4 regions of the Synechococcus sp. MU1625 genome follow, and region 2 is predicted to be linked to each of the others. Evidence: predicted binding sites of a transcription regulator. Region 2 holds the regulator's gene; each other region holds the start of a gene.
What was found. Region 2 encodes NtcA, which controls nitrogen genes in cyanobacteria. Its sites were predicted from a motif close to GTANCNNNNGNTAC; they were not measured.
Positions count from the first base shown of each region.

Region 1: the regulator NtcA is predicted to act here: its motif matches at 2,783-2,796, upstream of FZX13_RS00185 (DUF4278 domain-containing protein).
Region 3: the regulator NtcA is predicted to act here: its motif matches at 2,300-2,313, upstream of glnA (type I glutamate--ammonia ligase).
Region 4: the regulator NtcA is predicted to act here: its motif matches at 2,111-2,124, upstream of FZX13_RS01820 (DUF4278 domain-containing protein).

Region 1 covers NZ_VTLA01000001.1:27,160-31,915, reverse strand. The annotation lists gene FZX13_RS00205 (hypothetical protein) at 215-511, opposite strand; gene FZX13_RS00200 (phycobilisome rod-core linker polypeptide) at 881-1,468, shown strand; gene FZX13_RS00195 (ferredoxin) at 1,493-1,795, shown strand; gene FZX13_RS00190 (hypothetical protein) at 2,272-2,643, shown strand; gene FZX13_RS00185 (DUF4278 domain-containing protein) at 2,859-3,026, shown strand; gene FZX13_RS00180 (hypothetical protein) at 3,141-3,434, opposite strand; gene FZX13_RS00175 (hypothetical protein) at 3,454-3,651, shown strand; gene FZX13_RS00170 (hypothetical protein) at 3,660-3,929, shown strand; gene FZX13_RS00165 (TFIIB-type zinc finger domain-containing protein) at 3,970-4,179, shown strand; gene pepN (aminopeptidase N) at 4,169-4,756, opposite strand, start outside.
Region 2 covers NZ_VTLA01000003.1:168,717-173,472, reverse strand. The annotation lists gene FZX13_RS08025 (cob(I)yrinic acid a,c-diamide adenosyltransferase) at 1-481, opposite strand, end outside; gene rph (ribonuclease PH) at 626-1,369, shown strand; gene ntcA (global nitrogen regulator NtcA) at 1,428-2,144, shown strand; gene FZX13_RS08010 (DUF3084 domain-containing protein) at 2,172-3,323, shown strand; gene FZX13_RS08005 (resolvase) at 3,320-3,760, shown strand; gene FZX13_RS08000 (DUF3146 family protein) at 3,744-4,001, opposite strand; gene pth (aminoacyl-tRNA hydrolase) at 4,001-4,618, opposite strand; gene FZX13_RS07990 (TatA/E family twin arginine-targeting protein translocase) at 4,647-4,756, opposite strand, start outside.
Region 3 covers NZ_VTLA01000001.1:396,404-401,159, reverse strand. The annotation lists gene FZX13_RS02360 (nucleoside deaminase) at 1-383, shown strand, start outside; gene FZX13_RS02355 (alanine--glyoxylate aminotransferase family protein) at 355-1,551, opposite strand; gene FZX13_RS02350 (allophycocyanin subunit beta) at 1,648-2,172, opposite strand; gene glnA (type I glutamate--ammonia ligase) at 2,379-3,800, shown strand; gene FZX13_RS02340 (class I SAM-dependent methyltransferase) at 3,916-4,756, shown strand, end outside.
Region 4 covers NZ_VTLA01000001.1:301,553-306,308, forward strand. The annotation lists gene FZX13_RS01810 (J domain-containing protein) at 1-690, shown strand, start outside; gene FZX13_RS01815 (hypothetical protein) at 692-1,468, opposite strand; gene FZX13_RS12880 (hypothetical protein) at 1,747-1,872, shown strand; gene FZX13_RS01820 (DUF4278 domain-containing protein) at 1,920-2,024, opposite strand; gene FZX13_RS01825 (hypothetical protein) at 2,599-2,790, shown strand; gene FZX13_RS01830 (hypothetical protein) at 2,891-3,217, shown strand; gene FZX13_RS01835 (hypothetical protein) at 3,662-3,814, shown strand; gene FZX13_RS01840 (hypothetical protein) at 3,807-4,016, shown strand; gene FZX13_RS01845 (FAD-dependent oxidoreductase) at 4,260-4,756, shown strand, end outside.

The DNA of each region.
Region 1 (4,756 bases), on a different contig from region 2:
CAGCTTGGTTAACCCTATACGAATCATTCGGGGAAATGCCCCTAAAGCACCACATAAAAAAAACTAAACTCGACTGGATTTGATTGATTATTACTTAATGCTTACTCACGGGCCATTTAATTACCGGGAAGCAATTTCATTGCCAACCACGGCATTTGGCCTGGTATTGAAGTTTCTATAGTAATTTCAGGCTTCTTTTACTTGAAATGAAAGCCTATTTCTTTGTTGCAGCTGACTGATCGGCCGAAGCAGACTGTTCTTTCACAGTTGCGGACGGCTTCTTTTGGCCCTCTGAAGTCTCACTCTTTGTTGCAGATGATTTTTTATCAGATACAGATTTTTCTTGTTTGACCGCTTTTTCCTGTTTAACTGGTGGCTTCTTTTTGGGTTTCAGCTTGCTTGTATCCAGAGCGCTTTCACCAAATGATTTATAACCCAGCAAGACCAGTCCGCCGACCACAGGGATCGAAGCAATACCACCCATGGCAATTTCAAATCCACTTAGAGCCACGTTTCATTCAAGCAAATACAATTGCAATACTGCACGATAAAAGCGTTTTAGGATTTCAAAACGCACTATGGGCAAGTATCAAATGGTCAAAGTTTAGACTCTTTTTTGCAGGGCAAATGTTTTGATCCTTCATTTTGCTGTCACTTATTGTCTTGCCTCTTATTCTTTGGATGCAATTCTTACATTAAAGAATTTCCAGGTTAATTGGCCTCCCTTTCTTCCAGGGCTCGTTTACGATTCAATCTATCAAGCCAAAACTCCCGGGTTGACGCTATATCAGGTCGCTTACCTAAGCGTCGATCAGATCTATCGGCAGAATTAGCATCTGAAATAATCGGGAAGTGCTACCGCCAGATTTTTTTTCATGCGATGTCTTTTGATCGCGATCCTTTTCTGGAATCGCAATTTAAGTCTGGAAGCATCACAGTAAGGGATTTCGTAAGGGGCTTGCTCCTCTCAGAGCGTTTTTACAATGGATATGTTGCATGCAACAATAATGAGCGAATTGTCGAGCAGGTTGTAGGGCGAGTTTTGGGCCGTCCTGTTTATGGCTCAGACGAAAAGAGGTCTTGGTCTATTGTTATTGCTGAGCAGGGATTTTCAGGATTTGTTGATGCTGTTCTTGCCTCTCCTGAGTATTTTGAGAGATTTGGCAATGATGAGATACCTGAACAAGTTAATCGAAGCTTGCCAGGCCGTCCTCAGGGTGAGATGCCCATCTATCAGCGCCTTCCCCGCTATGGAGAGAGTTGGCGCGAGCGCTTGATTCGTGATGGGTTGATGTTGTCTATAGATGCTTTCAATAAAATTAGTCGTCCAATGACGGTATCCCGTCTGATTTACGAAAAGCCAAAGGGTCGTCTTCTCAAGCTTTGGCTTCTTTTCTTAATTGTTGGTGGCGCTGGAAGCCTTTACTTGGTGCTTTTAATCTTCAGCCAGATGTTTACGATTCGCTGAAATTTTTATGGAAGCTTGATACAGATGTACATAGAAAGGAATCCGGTTGATGCAGCTTTTTCATCACATCCTGGGCAGCTTCGTACGGGATCCGAACCATCTTTAGGCGGAGGACTTCGCGACAAAGCAGTTTGGGTTGAGGAAGTTGACTGCATTGGCTGCCGTTATTGCGCACATGTAGCGTCCAATACTTTTGTGATGGTTCCAGAAACAGGTCGCTGTCGTGCGATTCGCCAAGACGGTGATTCAATTGATCGAATCCAGGAAGCGATTGACACCTGTCCTGTCGATTGCATTCATTGGGTCGATTTTGAAGACCTCAACTGAAGAGCTGATGTTTATTTCAACGCTTAATGCTTCCGGTTACGACTGCCCGTAGCTGGTCGGTAAAGGTTGGCTAGTGAGCCCAAATGCTTTAAACAGGCTGGCGGAGTTGCTCAGCACCAGTGAGAAACGCTGATCTGACTCCTCCCCTTCAAAAGAGGAGCCAGGCTGTGCATGCGGTGTCGGCGTGGGAAAGATCGCTGACACTCAGCGCCCAATGACCATGCAGGGGCCAATGGATGGAGGTGTGGACCCTCCAACAACACCATCACCCGGCTATCGGTTCAATGCTGTTCCGATGAGGCGAAAGCAGCGACCATATGAGCCGCAGCCATGTTGTGGCTTAACTCGCCTTCAGTGAATCCTGCTGGTCTGACTCCCAGACCTCTCATTGGCAAGGCGTCAGATTGAGCGGAAGGGTTCCATCAGACCTTGCCTTGCACACGCCCTGAGAGAATCAAAATAAAGGGAGAAAGCAGGTGGGCAAAAAGTCTGGCTTCACCAGTGCAGAGATCGAGGAGATCAAGCGTCTGTATCTGAAGGAAGGTCGATCGATTCTCCAGATCCCCAAGATCCTTGGCAAAGGCAGCGAAAACTCAGTGCGCAACGCACTGCATAAGGCACGAATCAAAAATGCACCCGAAGAACGTATCAAGCTTGATCGGTTCAAGCCAGAGCAAATCTATGGAGAGATCACCCTCTTAAAACGACTCACAAAATCAAAAAAGCTGAGATTTCACGCAAGATGCACATGTGGTTATGAATTTGATGTTGACCCTTTTCGGTTAACATTGCCAGAGCATCACAAAGACAGAATTTCTGCATGCCAACGGTGCAGCAAAGAGAAATAATCGCCAATACCTCGCGCTTTTCACGACAACTGAGACGACAGTCGATAACAAGCAATAACCCCTTTCCCCTGTCAGGCCAAGGCCAGACGACGGCGCCTGTATCAAGCCGAGGCCATTTTAACAATGGCTAAAGAACGAAGTATCCAGTGGAACCTTGCGGGCCTACAGCAACGATGTAGAACTTGAAAACATTTTTATTCACTCCCTATCAAGCCATGGAACTCACCTTCTTGGGCAACAAATATGCAAAGTCAGAGAAAGCAACTACCAGGCCAACAATCCAACTCAAATACATGGGTAAATCCTATCGAGCCGATCAAGGCAATTTGGTTCGCAATTCCGTTGTTCTGACTTATCGCGGCGTCTCCTATTCCAAGGCCTGAACAGGCTCAGGTTCCACCCCTGCCCTGTCGCCGCCGGCCTCAGCCCTGATGGGGCAGCAGAAACTACGGCAAGAAGATCAAGCATCAGCAAAAATGGCGGGATGAGATTTCTGATCACAGCCCTTGTCGCGTCATGGGCATTGGTCTTGCCGGTGCGGAGTGCGGAACCGATTCCCCTCGTGGTGGTTCCCTTTGACGCGGCATGGGGATCGCGACGTCTTCCCATCCAGCCAGCAGCGCTTCTGCCCCCACCGCCAGTCCCCGAAGCGAATCAAGACACGGAATCCAAAACTGAACCGAGACATCAGGGTCAGCGCTGGTGCCGTGGCCGTTGCTAATGCCACCACAGCTGTCGCACAAACGCGTTTTGTCTAAACCGAAGACATCACTACTTCTGACTCCCGTCATGCGACATACGGCTCTGTTGATGGCCACAATCCTTTGGGGCTCCACGGCTCTCGCAGGCGGGAATCGGGCCACAGCCCAGGGCCCCTCAGAGCAGTTCGCCACCGCAGAGGCCATGCGCGTGGTCCCAAAAGGGGCAACGATCACCGACACAACCTGCAAAAGCATTGATGTGGGATTCAGCAGCCGCTATCAGTGCACCATCACTTACAGCCCCTGAGCTGATCAATGAAAGGCTTGCTTGCTCCGTGTTTGGCCTTGCTGCTGCTTGGAGTACCGGCCGCGGGACGCGCCGCATTCGATGAGTGCCAGCTGATGGATCAGGTGCTGAATCGCCTGGGCAACGCCATGGCAATCAATCGAGCGATCATCGCTGAAAGCAGTGACAGCAAAGCTGTTGCTGTTGCGAGCGAAGCTCTTGCCCAACAGAACGAGAGCTATCGACGCACGAAGCGCCAGCGCTCCAAAGCAGGCTGCGAAGGCTGGGAACGGGACTAACTGATGCCAGGCAAGCTGGTGGAACGATGATTGAGAGACCTTGGCCGTCACCATCTGCCAAAACTGCGGAAGCCGTCGGTTTCGTGCCGATCGATCCATGGCCGGACGGCTGGTCTGTCAGAACTGCGGTCTTGCGGCAGGGAGCCGACCCACGCGCCCAACGCCGCTGAGCAGTCGGCGCAGCAACAGAAAGTTCTGGCTGGTCATCCTGCTGCTGGCGATCATCGTGCTTGTGGTGATCACGTCATGAGCAACTGAACAACCTCGGCCGTGTTTGCAGATAGGGGCTCTGACGCCAGCTGTTCGATGGCCTGACGCATCACCTTCTGGCGGTCGGATCCGTAACTGTTGCAGCGGCTGAACACCTTGGCCATCCGTGAAGCTGTGATCGGATTCCGGGAATCAACCGCTGCGATTTGCTCAGCCATGAACCGATAGCCACTGCCATCGGCGGCATGAAATGCCTGCACATTGGCCGTGAATCCGCCCAGGACGGCGCGCAAGGAATTGGGAGCGAGCGGATCGAAGCGTGGGTGCTCCAAAAGCTGCTGAACCCGCTCCAGAGCATTCGACCTGGGGGCCGACGCTTCCATCGCAAACCAAGCGTCAAGGATCACGGGTTTGTCCTTCCAACGGTCGTAAAACAAGGCCATCGCCTGCTCACGCTCAGCACTGTCGAGCGGAAGCAACGCGCGCAGTGCTCCCCGCGCGAGGGTCATCGAAGGCCCGGAGACCGCCGCCAGTGCCTCAGCCTGAACCATTGCGTCCCCAGCAGCTGCAAGCCAGCGCCAAGCCAAAGCCGTCAGTGCACGGCCGCCCTGACCGGC
Region 2 (4,756 bases):
CGTCCGATTCATTGAGGTAACCGAAGGCCACAGCCAGGCCGATTTCATCCAGGACCAACTGGTCGAGATCCCCCTGAATCAAATGCTGACGGCAGATGGACCAAACGGCAGCAACCGCCTCCGCACCGCCGGGGTGATTCGGAGAGGAGAGGCAGAGAGGCACCTCAGGACGCAGCCAAACCAGGCCTCCACAAAGTTGGACGCGACCTGCGGGCCCCTGCTGCACGCCCCCTTTGAGGAACTGACTGATCAGAACACGACTGCCCAGGCCAGCGGAACGCATCGCCTGACTGAGAACACTGGCGAAACTGCCGCGATAGGGCGCTGTGTGAACCTGGAGCTGCCCTTCGGGCGCCACCAGATATAGGGGTGGAGGATCTGCAACAGGTGGGAGGGGCCTGAGTCCTGCCCGCTGCAAAGCCTGCTGATCCCGATCCAGAGAGTTCTGGAACGCTTGTGGGTCGGCAAGGCTTGTGGTCATCACGGCAACATCCGTCCGGGCAATCCCGGCAAGACCTTGAATGTAGCGGCGAGATGACATTCCACAAGTCCATTGACACCACCCATGGTGTTTGGACGGGCGAGAACCAACCGCCTGCGAGGCTTGAAGAACTGCACACCACCGATGAGCCAAACCGCTGGAAGCCGCACCGATGGCCGTCGCCCTGAGCAATTACGGCCGTTCTCGGTGACCTGGAATCCCATGGGTTTTGCCTTGAGCTCCCTTGTGGTTCACACCGGCCGAACCGCTGTTCTGTGCAGCGTCTGCCTGGAGGACAAGGTTCCCCGCTGGCGGAAGGGGGAAGGGTTGGGATGGGTCAGCGCCGAATACCGGCTGCTGCCGGGATCCACGCCGCAGAGGCAATCACGGGAGCTCATGAAATTGTCGGGCCGCACGCAGGAGATTCAACGCTTGATCGGCCGAAGCCTTCGCGCTGTGATCGACATGAAGCGTCTGGGCGAGCGCACCTTGCTGATCGACTGCGATGTGATCCAGGCCGACGCCGGAACACGGACTGCATCCATCACGGGAGCTTGGCTCGGCCTTGAGCAAGCCTGCCTTTCACTCGTGGAAAAGGGGATTCTGGAGCAATCGCCACTGATCGACCAGGTAGCGGCCGTGTCCGTCGGCCTGGTGGGTGGCCAGGCCTTGCTGGATCTGGACTACAGCGAAGACAGCAGAGCTGAGGTGGACCTGAATGTTGTGCAGGCTGGCGATGGTCGCCTGTTGGAGATCCAGGGAACTGCGGAGGGAGCGCCCTTCAGCCGCAGCCAGCTCAATGAATTACTGGATCTGGCTGAGCCTGGATTGACATCCCTAATGCAGGCGCAACGCCAAGCGATGAACGAGCACAGCAGAGTTACGTAATAACCGCTACACGGCGGCCACCGTTGGCTCCGTAGCTTCGCCTCACCAGGGGGTTGTCATGACCAGTAGCCGAGGTTTCAGCCGATACGCCCCGCAGATGGTGGCTCCAACCCCCAGCACAGAACCGGCCAACCGCTCCCTCCTGGAAATCATCCGGGATCTGGACGGCGCCAGCAGTGAACTGGTGGACCGCAACAAGACCATCTTTTTCCCTGGAGATCCTGCTGAACGGGTCTATCTGATCCGCCGCGGAGCGGTCCGTCTCTCCCGCGTCTACGAGTCAGGGGAAGAGATCACAGTGGCCTTGCTCCGCGAGAACAGCCTCTTTGGGGTGCTTTCGTTGCTGACCGGTCAACGGTCTGATCGCTTCTACCACGCCGTAGCCTTCACCAGAGTCGAGATGGTGACGGCGCCTGCGACATCCGTGAAGGCGGCGATCGAAGCGGATACCAGCGTTGGCCTGCGCTTGCTGCAGGGCCTTTCCAGTCGGATTCTTCAGACCGAAACGATGATCGAAACGCTGACCCACAGGGACATGTCATCCCGACTGGTGAGCTTTCTGTTGGTGCTGTGCAGGGATTTCGGCGTCGCGGATGAACTGGGAATCACCATCGACCTGCGCCTGTCCCATCAGGCCATCGCCGAAGCGATTGGCTCAACGCGCGTGACAATCACGCGTCTGCTGGGAGACTTGCGTCAATCCGGTCTGGTTCAGATTGACCGCAAAAAAATCACCGTTCTGGATCCAATCGCTCTGGCCAAACGATTCAGCTAGGCAGCACGTCAACCCACAGGTGCGGCCATGAGTGGCTGGGCACTGATCCTGGTTCTGCTGGTGCTCGGGGGCGTTCTGTCGACCCTGGGTGACCGGCTGGGAAGTCGTGTCGGCAAGGCCCGCCTGAGTCTGTTCAAGATGCGCCCGCGACGGACCGCCGTTCTGATCACGGTGCTAACCGGCAGCCTGATCAGCGCACTGTCGCTCGGCCTGCTGCTGCTGGTGAGCCGCCAGCTGCGGGTGGGCCTGTTTGAACTGGATGCTCTGCAAGACCGGCTCCAGGACAGCCGGCGGCAGCTCGATGCAGCCGAACGGGAACGGGAAGAGACCCGAACAGAAGCCAACCGGATCGCTGCTGAACTCAAGCAGTCACAGCAACGGGCTGACACCCTGCGCCGTGAACTGGCTCCCCTGCAGAACGAACGCGCCCAACTCGAAGCAGAACGTGAGCGTCTGAGCCGGGACATCGCCTCCCGCGATGCCGACATCCAGCGCACGGAGGCCGAATTGAAAAGCGTGCGGAGCCGAATCCGAGCTGGCGAGCAGGAACTCAAGGAACTCGAATTCAACCTGGTCGCCCTGAGGCGTGGATCGGTGGTGATCAGTAGCGGACAGACCTTGGCGAGAGCAACGGTTCGTCTCGATGCTCCTGATCAAGCGAAACAGGCTGTCGACAGGCTGCTTCAAGAGGCCAATGCCAACGCCTACGGCAAGGTGAGGCCGGGTGAAGCACCCGAACGACAGTTGATCCGCGTTCCCCGCAGCGACGTGGAACGCTTGCAGAACATCATCCGCAAGCCGGACACCTGGGTGATCTCGCTGCGCTCCGCCACCAATGTGCTGCGTGGTGAAACGGCGGTGTACGCCTTCCCCGAAGTGCGTCCCAACCGCCCGGTGGCGCAAAGCGGTGACGTGCTAGCGACCACCACACTGCGAACGGATGAACGCACACCGGAGGGCATTCGAACGCGGCTGAACCTTCTCTTGGCCTCCGCCTATGCCGAGGTGCAACGGCGAGGATCCCTGACGGAAGGACTGCAATTCGATGGATCAGCACTCTCCCAACTGGCCCAGGCATTGATGGAGGGACCCAGCAAAAGCGTGGTCTTGAAGGTGATTGCCGCAGGGATCAGCTACAGCTCCGATGCTGTGGTCGTCACGGTTGAGGCATCCCCATGAAGCGGGTGGCCGTGCTCGATCCAGGCCGCTGCAAATGTGGCCTTGTGCTGGCCGATCTTCAGCATGGTCTTGTTAGCGAGGGCCATGTTCTGACCCCAGAGGCCGTGGAACCCTGGCTCGAGCAGTGGAATCAAGACCAAGCTCTAGATCGCATCCTGATTGGCGACGGAACAGGAAGCCAAGCGTGGATCAAGCGGCTGGAAGGCCTGGGCAGCCTCACCGTGATTCCGGAGCAGGGGACCACCCTGCGGGCAAGACAGCGTTACTGGACGCTGTGGCCGGCTCGGGGTTGGCGCCGAGTTCTACCGAAAGGGCTGCGCATTCCACCGGTGGACCTGGATGCTGTTGCCGCCTTAGTCATGCTGGAAGAGCACCTGGGGTGCCACCTGCAATGGCCAGAGCCTGCACCCACTTTCGTGCTCAAAACCTGGCCCTGACCATGAAGGTGTAGTCACCTCCTGGTTCGAGCTTGTAATCAGAACGCACCAGGAACCGCCGCAAGGCATCCTCGATCAGGGCACGTCCTAAGGACGGCTCCACCATCAGCTCGCCGCGGTCAAAAGCCCAGGAAAACTGCCACTCAAAGCCTCCGGCAGAGACCTCACCCTCAACACATTTCGCCTGAAAACATTGGCGAAGCACCCGTAGATGGGCTGTTGTCGCCGGAAGAGCCGGCATCAGTCTTCGGACTCCAGGTCGTAGCGAAACCCGTTGATCCAGGTCCCGGCGCGCTCAAAGCTCTGACATTGAAGACGATGAATCCCTTCCAGGACAGCGTCTAGGACAGCGCCCACACAGGGTTGCTCCAGCTTGCTGAAGGGACCAAGCACGTGAGACACCGTTCGGGCACGACGCTCGGCAGGGTTCTCAGCCGGAGCACCAATCCCGATCCGCAGCCTGGGGAACGCCTGGGTGCCGAGATGCTGAATGGTGCTACGCAGTCCGTTGTGACCACCAGCACTCCCCTGAGCACGCAGCCTCAAACGGCCAAGGGGGAGATCCATGTCATCCACCAACACCAGCAGTTGATGGGGCTCGAGGCCAAACCAATCGAGCGCAGCACGAATGGCACGACCGCTGTCGTTCATGTAGGTCTGCGGCATGAGGAGGCGCAAACGCTGATCACCCACTCCTGTGTCGGCCGCCAAGCCATGCAATTTGGCTTGCTGCCGAAAGCTGAATCCGGAACGCTCCGAAAAAAGCTCCAAAGCCATGAAGCCGATGTTGTGGCGCGTGCCCGTGTATTTGGTGCCGGGGTTCCCCAGTCCCACGACAAGCTTGAGATCGGTGGTCATACCACTGCGGCGACTCAGTTGTGGCGACTCAGTCGCCGGGGGGAAGTTCTTCGATGGGTTTGGCAGCGTCCGCTGGCACCTCCGGATCTGCCATGGCTTTGTTGATCTCGCGCTCAAATTCCTTGGACGCGGATTGGA
Region 3 (4,756 bases), on a different contig from region 2:
CGGTGATCCTGGATGGGAACGGGAAAGCCATCGGACATGGACGCAACAGACGCCAGAACCATATGGACCCCCTTGGGCATGCCGAACTGGTGGCGTTACGGCAGGCAGCGGTGGTGCAGGGCGATTGGAGATTCAACGACTGCACCTTGATCGTGACCCTCGAGCCCTGCCCCATGTGTGCGGGAGCCTTGGTGCAGGCCCGAATGGGAGCAGTGGTGTATGCCGCATCGGACCCTAAACGCGGTGGTTTGGGGGGCAGCCTTGACCTCTCCACCCATGCCAGTGCTCACCATCACATGGAGGTGGTGCGCGGTGTGCGGGAGGCTGAGGCGAGAGGGCAGCTGGAGCGCTGGTTCAGGCAGCGGCGGCTTCAGAACCGCTGAAGCGAGGTAGCTCTGTCTCAAACAGGTTGAGGAGACGGTTCACATTTTCTGGGTTGGAGTTGTACCCCATCAGCCCGATTCGCCAGATTTTTCCAGCAAGCGTGCCGAGACCACCGCCCACCTCGATCCCGTGGTTGTTCAGCAGGTGCTGACTGAAGGCCTTTCCATCCACACCTTCAGGGATGCGAACAGTGGTGAGCGTCGGCAGTCGACGGTCGGCCGGAACATGCATAGAAAGCCCGAGACTTTCGAGGCCGCTCCAGAGCAATTCCGCATTGCTACGGTGTCGGGCCCAGGCCTGATCTAGACCTTCCTCAGCCAACAGACGTAAGGCTTCGCGCATGCCGAAATTCATGTTGACCGGCGCCGTGTGGTGGTAGACGCGATCACTGCCCCAGTACTGATTAAGCAGGGACACATCGAGATACCAATTGGGAACCTTGCCCTGACGCGCTGACATCTTGGCTTCGGCGCGAGGGCCCATCGTGAAGGGTCCAAGGCCCGGAGGGCAGCTCAATCCCTTCTGGCTGCAGCTGTAAGAGAGATCAACCTTCCACTCATCGATGTAAAGCGGAACTCCCCCCAAGGACGTGACGGTATCGAGCAGCAGCAAGCAGTCGTGCTTGCGGCAGAGATCGCCAATGCCGTCCATGGGTTGGCAGACACCCGTGGAGGTTTCGGCATGAACCATCGCCAGGATCGCGGGCTTGTGCTCGATCAGGGCCGCTTCGAGTTCATCGAGAGAAAACCAATCTCCCCAGGGCTTCTCAATGGTTTTGACATCAGCGCGGTAACGCCCCGCCATATCTGCCAGACGGAGGCCGAAATATCCCTTCACCGCAACAAGAACGGTGTCTCCAGGTTCCACGGTGTTGGCCAGGGTTGCCTCCATGGCAGCACTCCCGGTACCACTCATTGGCAGCGTGAGTCGGTTGTCCGTCTGCCAGGCGTAGCGCAGAAGTTCCTGCACCTCTCCCATCAGCTCGACGTAAAGAGGATCAAGGTGACCGATGGGAGTTCGCGACAGCGCCTTCAGAACCGTCGGGTGCGCGTTCGAGGGACCTGGTCCCAGAAGCAGGCGATCTGGAGTACTGATCGGTGCAAAAGCTTTGCGATGACGATCGTCAACAGGAAGAAGAGAGTTGGTCGTCGCCAAAGCCCTGATCATTGGTTCGTGGTGATGAGCCTACGCAGTCATGCCCCTCGGAAGAGATGAGAGCTGCACGATTGCAATCTGTTCAAATCTTGCGCTGAACTTTTGCGTTCAACGTTGGCGCACATTGGTTTCAGCAAGGCCTTTGGCCAGGTGATCGAACGGCTGCAGAACAGTGGCGAGCTGCTCGGATGCCGCACCGTTCGCCAGAAGCATCTCCGCCACGACTTCCCCGAGCAAAACAATGCTGCGAACAGTGGGGCCCGTAGGAACGCCAAGGCTCTTGTAGGTGTCGTCCAGCCCGTTGAGAACACGCTCATTGAGAATCGTGCTGTCGCCGGCAACCAGGGCATAGCTGGCGTAGCGCAGGAAGTAATCCATGTCCCGCAGACAGGCAGCGAGCCGACGGGTCGTGTAGGCGTTTCCGCCAGGAAGGAGCAGGTCGGGCTCATCCCGGAACAGCCGCTGGCTGGCCTCACGCACAATTTCGGCGGCGGAACCGTTGATCAGCTCAACAGCCTGAATCCGCAGCGTGGATTCATCCAGATACGCATTGATGCTGTCGATCGCTGGACGATCGAAATAACGACCCAGTTGGTCGTAGCGACCGATCAGACCGCTGATTGCATCGCGCATTTACCTGAATCTCCAGAGGATCCCCCGCGGACGCTAACACCGTTGAAGCGGGCAAATCCTTTGGCAGGCCTGCATTTCGGCCAAGTTGACAGAAACGGTTACGCAGTTGACTCCAGGCAGCTGGAACGTACCTCTTGATACAAAATGGTGACTTGTGGCTCTATACGGTCACATCACTGCACAATTCAGTCGAGCAGTCCTTTCTTATGTCGAAATCCCCCCAGGACGTCCTGCGCCAGATCAAGGACGAAGGCATCGAACTGATCGACCTCAAATTCACCGATTTGCACGGAAAGTGGCAGCACCTAACGGTCTGCACCGATCTACTGGAGGAAGAATCCTTCACTGAGGGCCTGGCCTTTGATGGTTCCTCCATCCGTGGATGGAAGGGCATCCAAGCCTCCGACATGGCCATGGTGCCCGACGCCAACACGGCCTGGGTTGATCCGTTCTATCGGCACAAAACCCTGAGCATGATCTGCTCGATTCAGGAGCCGCGCACCGGTCAGCCCTATGAGCGCTGTCCCCGCGCCCTGGCCCAGCGTGCTTTGAATCACCTCGCCAGCACAGGACTGGCCGACATGGCCTTCTTCGGTCCTGAGCCTGAATTCTTCCTCTTCGACGACGTCCGCTACAACTCGGCCGAAGGTGGATCCTTTTACAGCGTCGACACGATCGAGGCGGGTTGGAACACGGGTCGCATCGAGGAAGGCGGCAACCTCGCCTACAAAATTCAGGTGAAAGAGGGGTACTTCCCCGTTGCTCCCAACGACACAGCCCAGGACATCCGCTCCGAGATGCTTCTGCTGATGGGGCAACTGGGTATCCCCACCGAGAAGCACCACCACGAAGTTGCCGGCGCAGGCCAGCACGAGCTCGGCATGAAATTCGCTGAGCTAATCCAGGCAGCCGACAACGTCATGACGTACAAGTACGTCGTGCGCAACGTGGCCAAGAAGTACGGCAAGACAGCCACCTTCATGCCCAAGCCGGTGTTCAACGACAACGGCACAGGCATGCATGTGCACCAGAGCCTCTGGAAAGGTGGTCAGCCACTCTTCTTCGGCGAAGGCACCTACGCGAACCTGTCGCAGACCGCCCGCTGGTACATCGGCGGCATCCTCAAGCACGCTCCGGCCTTCCTGGCCTTCACCAACCCCACCACCAACAGCTACAAGCGTCTGGTGCCCGGCTTCGAAGCTCCAGTGAACCTTGTGTACTCGGAGGGCAACCGTTCCGCCGCTGTGAGAATTCCTCTCACCGGCCCAAGCCCCAAAGCCAAGCGCCTCGAATTCCGTTCCGGTGATGCCCTAGCCAATCCATATCTGGCCTTCAGCGCCATGATGATGGCTGGCCTGGATGGCATCAAGAACCAGATCGATCCCGGCGACGGCGAAGATCGCGATTTGTTCGAACTTCCTGCTGAAGAGCTTTCGAAGATCGCAACGGTCCCGGCTTCCCTGAATGGTGCCTTGGAAGCTTTGAATGCCGATCGTGGCTTCCTCACCGCTGGCGGAGTGTTCAGCGACGACTTCATCGACAACTGGATTGACCTCAAATACGAAGAGGTTCAGCAGCTGCGTCAGCGTCCTCACCCCCACGAATTCACCATGTACTACGACGCCTGATCAGCACTCGTTGAGACCCACGACCCGCCTCGCAGGAGGCGGGTTTTTTTGTGGACTGCTTGGCACGCGGTTGCGCGTCACATCCGCTGGAATAGGGGTGTTGTCTGAACCCGCGATGGCGTCAACGCCCCTGAGCAAGCTTGCGTACCAAACGCTTCAGCAAGGCAAAAGCATCGCGGGCCTGGCTCACAAAGAGCTGAGCACCAAGCTGATGGAATGGGTGGCTCCCGATGCCGTTCCCAAAACCGAAGCAGTACCCGCCGAGGTGCTCGGAGAACTGCGCCTGGACATGAACAAACTCCAGGAACAGGATTGGCAGGAGGCTCAACAGGGGATCTATCCCGAGCAGTTGCTCTTTGATGCACCTTGGCTCGACTGGGTCAGCCGTTATCCACAGGTGTGGATGGATCTCCCCTCCACCTGGGATCGACGCCGTGAGCGCAACGTTCGCGATATGCCACGGGACACCGAAACAGCGCTTTACCCCGACTACTACCTTCAAAATTTTCACCATCAAACCGATGGATATCTGAGTGATCACTCCGCCGGTCTCTACGACTTACAGGTTGAGATCCTTTTCAACGGCACAGCCGATGCCATGCGTCGACGGGTCCTGGCTCCGCTCAAACGCGGCTTGAAGCATTTCGCTGACCGGGCTCCGGGCTCCCTGAAGATCCTTGATGTGGCCACCGGCACCGGTCGGACGCTGCACCAAATCCGAGCTGCTGTTCCTCACGCGCAACTCATCGGTACCGATCTCTCCGAGTCGTACCTCCGTCAAGCCAATCGCTGGTTGAATACCGGGGACGCCTCGCTGGTTCAGCTGATCCGTGCCAATGGGGAATCACTCCCCTTGGCGGATGGCTCGGTTCAAGCCGTGACCTGTGTGTTCCTGCTGCATGAACTGCCAGCAGAAGCCCGCCAAAACGTTCTCAATGAGGCTTGGAGGGTGCTCG
Region 4 (4,756 bases), on a different contig from region 2:
CGTGAGGTGTTGCGGCTCAACCGTGAGTTGGACCGACTGCAGCGGCAGCAACGCCAACGCTTCCGAACCGAAACGACTTCCCACCGCTCTTGGAGCGAGCCATCGGCCCAAGCTCCGCCGCGCATCAGCAGCCACCAGGTGCAGGCTTGGGGGCAGTCTCTTGCACAGCAGCCGGGATGGAGTGTCCTGCGTCAGCGCGGGTTGGAGTCTTTGATTGATCAGCTCAACCGCAGCAGTTTTCCCTCTCATCTGACCCTTGAACAGCGACTCGATCGTCTGGTTCCTGGTTTAGGGACTGATCTTCGGGTAGCGGTTGGATCCAAGGCGAGCAAACAAACAACGGCAGTCCTGGCGGCGTTTGCGATGTTCGGCGTTCGGGCCAGCGAGTGGCTCGATGAGGATCCACGACGGGTGGTTGAACAGCTGCGTCAGCACCAGGAACAATTCAGCTCTAAGCGGCAGGGACGTCGCACGCGAAGTGATCAAAGGCGAACAGATCGTGTGGACTTTGGACATCCCCGTGATCCACGGATTGCAGCTTTAGATGTCCTCGGGTTGGACGCCAACGCGTCACTCACCGAGATCAAGCAGGCTCACCGGAAATTGGTGAAACAGCACCATCCCGACCTTGGCGGTTCGGCAGAGGCTTTTCGCCGTGTTAATGAAGCGTATCAACGCTTGGTGAACTAACTCAGCTCCACCAGGCCTTCTGAATGTTTGTTAGTGGTGTGTCTGCATACTTGAAATAGTCAAGGTCGATGAGCGGGTCGACATTGCAGGCTTTGCCTCTGTTGATTGCCTGAGCGATACGCTCAATTCCATTGTCGGCTGAGAGCGCTCTCCCGAATTTGTCGGCGCCGTAGAAGCTATGCAGCAACCCAGTTTCCAAGATGCTGATTGCTCCAATAAAGCCAAGGGTTGCTCCCTCTGAGCGGCTTGAGGAAGCCATGAATGCTGTGACTTCCAATTCTCCGATGGGGTTGGTGTCATACCCAGCAATCAGATGGATCCAGTCGTGATGCGCGAGTGCTGCATTACCGGCACCGAGTTCACCGGGAAGTTTGAATCCTCTTGATTGGTAAAACTCCCAGAGACTGCGTCCAAGGCTGCCCTGGGAACAGTTTTTGAGGTTGTCCCAGCGTGCAAACTCATCAGGATCAGCCGTGACACATACGCCATAGGCGTGATCACCGTATTTTTTCAAGAGATCCTGAAAGACAGGATCGCTTTGATCATCGCCTTCTCCGATCCAGTTGCAGCGGTAAAAATCTGTTGTTGCCTGGGTGATGGCGTTGTGTGCCAATTCCCTGGCGAGGTTCAGGATCTCGCTGTTGATGTTCAGTGCGTTGGCCCAATGATCAATGTCCCTACTCAACGTCTCCGGGATCGGATTGCAAAGCATTTCGAAGGCGATCAGCAGTTCCAGCAGCTCTTGGCGCTCCGATGCTTGCGTCAACGTCTCTGCCAACGTTTCAACCTCAATTCCGGGATGGCCGGAGAAGTCAATCTCAGCGTCAAGCAGCTTCAGGAAAAGGGTGTGGGCAAGGTCCTGTTGAAAAGACGTGTACCAGTGGCCTTCAACTCTGTGGACTTGCACCAGTGCTGATGCCAGGAGATTGGCTTGTTCGTGCGAATTATGAATTAGGAACATCGTTCCAGCACGCCTTGACGAAACCAATGCTTAGCGATGGATCGCCACTTCTGAGCGGTCTTGTCCGATGATTGAGATGAAATTGGGGTGATTGCATGCCTGTGGAATTTGGGGTCGTCTGCATCGGTGCAGGCATCGCGATCGGTATCTCCTTGGGTGTGGCGGTTTGGTTTGAACGTTGGAAAGCCAAGCAGCCTGATCCCACGACGAAACAGCCATAAAAAAAGCCCCGCCTAGGCGGGACTTGAGCGAGCGTTTTGTGCTGTTGTCAGCGAGCGACTTTCTGACCGCGATAAACGAGAACAGAACGCTGGTTGCTGGACGCAGCAGCATTGTTCTTGATGTACTTCTGGCCGCGATAGGTCAGGGTCATGATGGGTTCCTCGAAGCAAGCTCAGGTCCCCGTTCCATGGCCTGAATCGAACTGCGCCTCGCCTAAGGCGGGGTGAACGTAGTTGCGTAGCTGTTGCTACATAACCTTTATAGAGGCGCTATCAACCCACGTGTCGTTCGTGCTGTTACACAGCTGCAATTTTGTTTAGCCCAGGCCTGAATACCCCCGCTTGGATGCATTCAAGCGGTTTTCATTCAATTGATTCCGCGCCCGTTTGGCGGTGTATGCACCGGGCGAGGTTTGAGTTGCGGCGTTTTTTGAGCCGCCTTGGTGATGGCCTGCAACAGAGTGGGGTAGGCAGTGGTTTGCGTCATCTCAGCGTTTCAGGAATTGATTTCATCTTGTCGCTGCTTGGAGTGACGGAATGATGGATCGGCTACCGATCTGGCGGTTCAAGCTCTGACGGTTTGTTCTGGACTCAAAGCTTCCATTAACTTGTTGTCATTGTGAACAGTTCGCACGCAATCAAGTGTTCTTTGATGCTTACTTAGTGTGAAGCTGCTAGCGCCTTAAGCCTCCGTTCGTACCGTGTAGGCACATTGTTTTAGATGTCATGAAAAGCTCTCAGAGCAAAGATGATTGGGTGAAGGCACAGCAACACAAGCTTCATAAGCCCATTGATGTGGACACATTGATGTGGGTGCGAAACCGCTTAATGCGCTTGGAAGTGGAGGCGCGTTGGGCCGACCGCATTTGTGTGTTTGAGGAGTTCTTTCCTAACGACGCGATCATTCCGCGCATTTGACCGAATTCTGTTGTTGACTTTTTTTGGCCAAAAGGGAGGTGTGGCAAAAACCTGCAGCAGTCATCATCTGGCCTGTGTATGGGATTAACAGGGCATATCGGTGTGTCTTGTTGACGCGGATCGCAACCGTCTCTTCCGCAACCGCCTCTCCGCCCGAGGAATTCTCCCGTTTGAGGTGGTTCCAGCCGAGGCTGCAGCGAAAGCCACGCGCCATGCCTACGTGATCATCACGGAGGGTCAAGTCAGAAGCCATGAAGATGAACTCAAAAATCTCTCTGCAGGTGCCGTCGAGTTCACGGTTGAACTCTCCTCAATGCTGGGGCAGATGGGCACCATGCATACCGCGTTGTTGGTGAAGGTGGATCGTCGTCAACAACGGCTTGCTCAGGATGCGAGCCAAATCTTGGATGGTTTTGGGTCGATGTGATGCAGGCAGAGATCCCCCTGTTGGCTGCGTTTGAAAAAGCAGAGGTGGAGGGTCGGCCTATGGCCAGGCGGCTGTTCAGATCCGTGAACGCTTGTATGGCGATCACCCACGGCGTCGGTTGCCGATCGAACAGACAGGCCAATCGGTTGCCGCAATCATTGCTCCAATTGGATGTTTGGTGATGGGCCGTAGTTCCTGGGTGAAAAATCCGACCCGTTGTTCAGCAGCTTCAACCTGGCAGTCCAATGATTTGTCTGCCTCTTCAGCGCAACCTGCGGTGAAGTCCTCCCGATCTGCTGCCGTGCTCAACGCGAGCTCCTCTGGTGAAAACGCATGATCGAAACCGTTGTGATGCTTGCGATCGGCTTGTCCATGGCCGGCGTTGTTCTGGGAACTCTCACCACTGACCAGTCGGTTTAAGTTCAGACGTCGTCGCTGCTTTTGATGCCAGGTCTTTTCGCCTTCATGCTCGGGCAGCTGGAGATCAGCAATCTCACCGCTGTCTTTCTGGCTTTGGTGGCGTTGGTGTTTGTGGGTAGCTTCGCTGTGGTGTCGTTGCAGACCGGCGAGCTGATCAAACCTCCTAAAAATGATTGAGTCGCTCTTGGTCAACGGTCAGCAGGTCCTGCTGAAGGTGCCCAGCGACCGTGTTGTTGCTGAGCGGGTGGTGCGTCACATTCAACGGCGTATTCATGAGGACGACTGGAGGCCCTACACCTGCAAAGCCGATGCACTGCGGGCATGGGTCCGCTTGGGAGGCATCCGAGTGCAGGTTCTGCACGCCTTGAAATTGGTCTGATGACGAGCTGAATTTCAGAACGATCCCAGCAACTGAGTCATCGCTGCCGCTGCACCGATCCCCCCGAAGAACAACACCATGGGAAGAAGAACAGGCCAGCGTGCGCTTGTGTCGGGATTCATCGGATGGTTTTGAACATTCGAGACAACGCTATTGAGCCGTTCTGCTCAGTGGCGATGGCGACCGTTGCCGGCCTCAGAGCTCCATGATGCGGAGACGGTTCATTCGATCTCTGAAGGTTCGATGCCTGAGCAATCCATGGTCACGCAGGCTGAGTCCTCCCATGTCGTGGTGATCGGTGCTGGCTGGGCGGGCTGGGGTGCTGCGAAAGCCCTCTGTGAAGCAGGCATGCGGGTCACCCTGATCGATGGGATGGCGGATCCAACAGGTCGTACGCCAACGCGCACCGCAACTGGCAACCCTTTTGAAGCCGGTACCCGTGGTTTCTGGAGGGATTACCCCAACATCAATGCGCTGACCCATGAGCTCGAGCTCGAGCATGTGTTTACCGACTTCACGACCAGTGCCTTCTGGTCTCCCGATGGTTTGGAGGCCACCGCACCGGTGTTTGGTGATGGGTTGCAGCTCCCCAGTCCTTTGGGGCAGGCCATGGCCACGGTTAAGAACTTCAAGCGCCTTCCAGTTGCCGATCGATTGAGTATCGCCGGGCTTCTGGTGGCGATGCTTGATCTCAATCGCAGTGAGGAAACATTCCGGCGTTATGACGCCATCGATGCGCT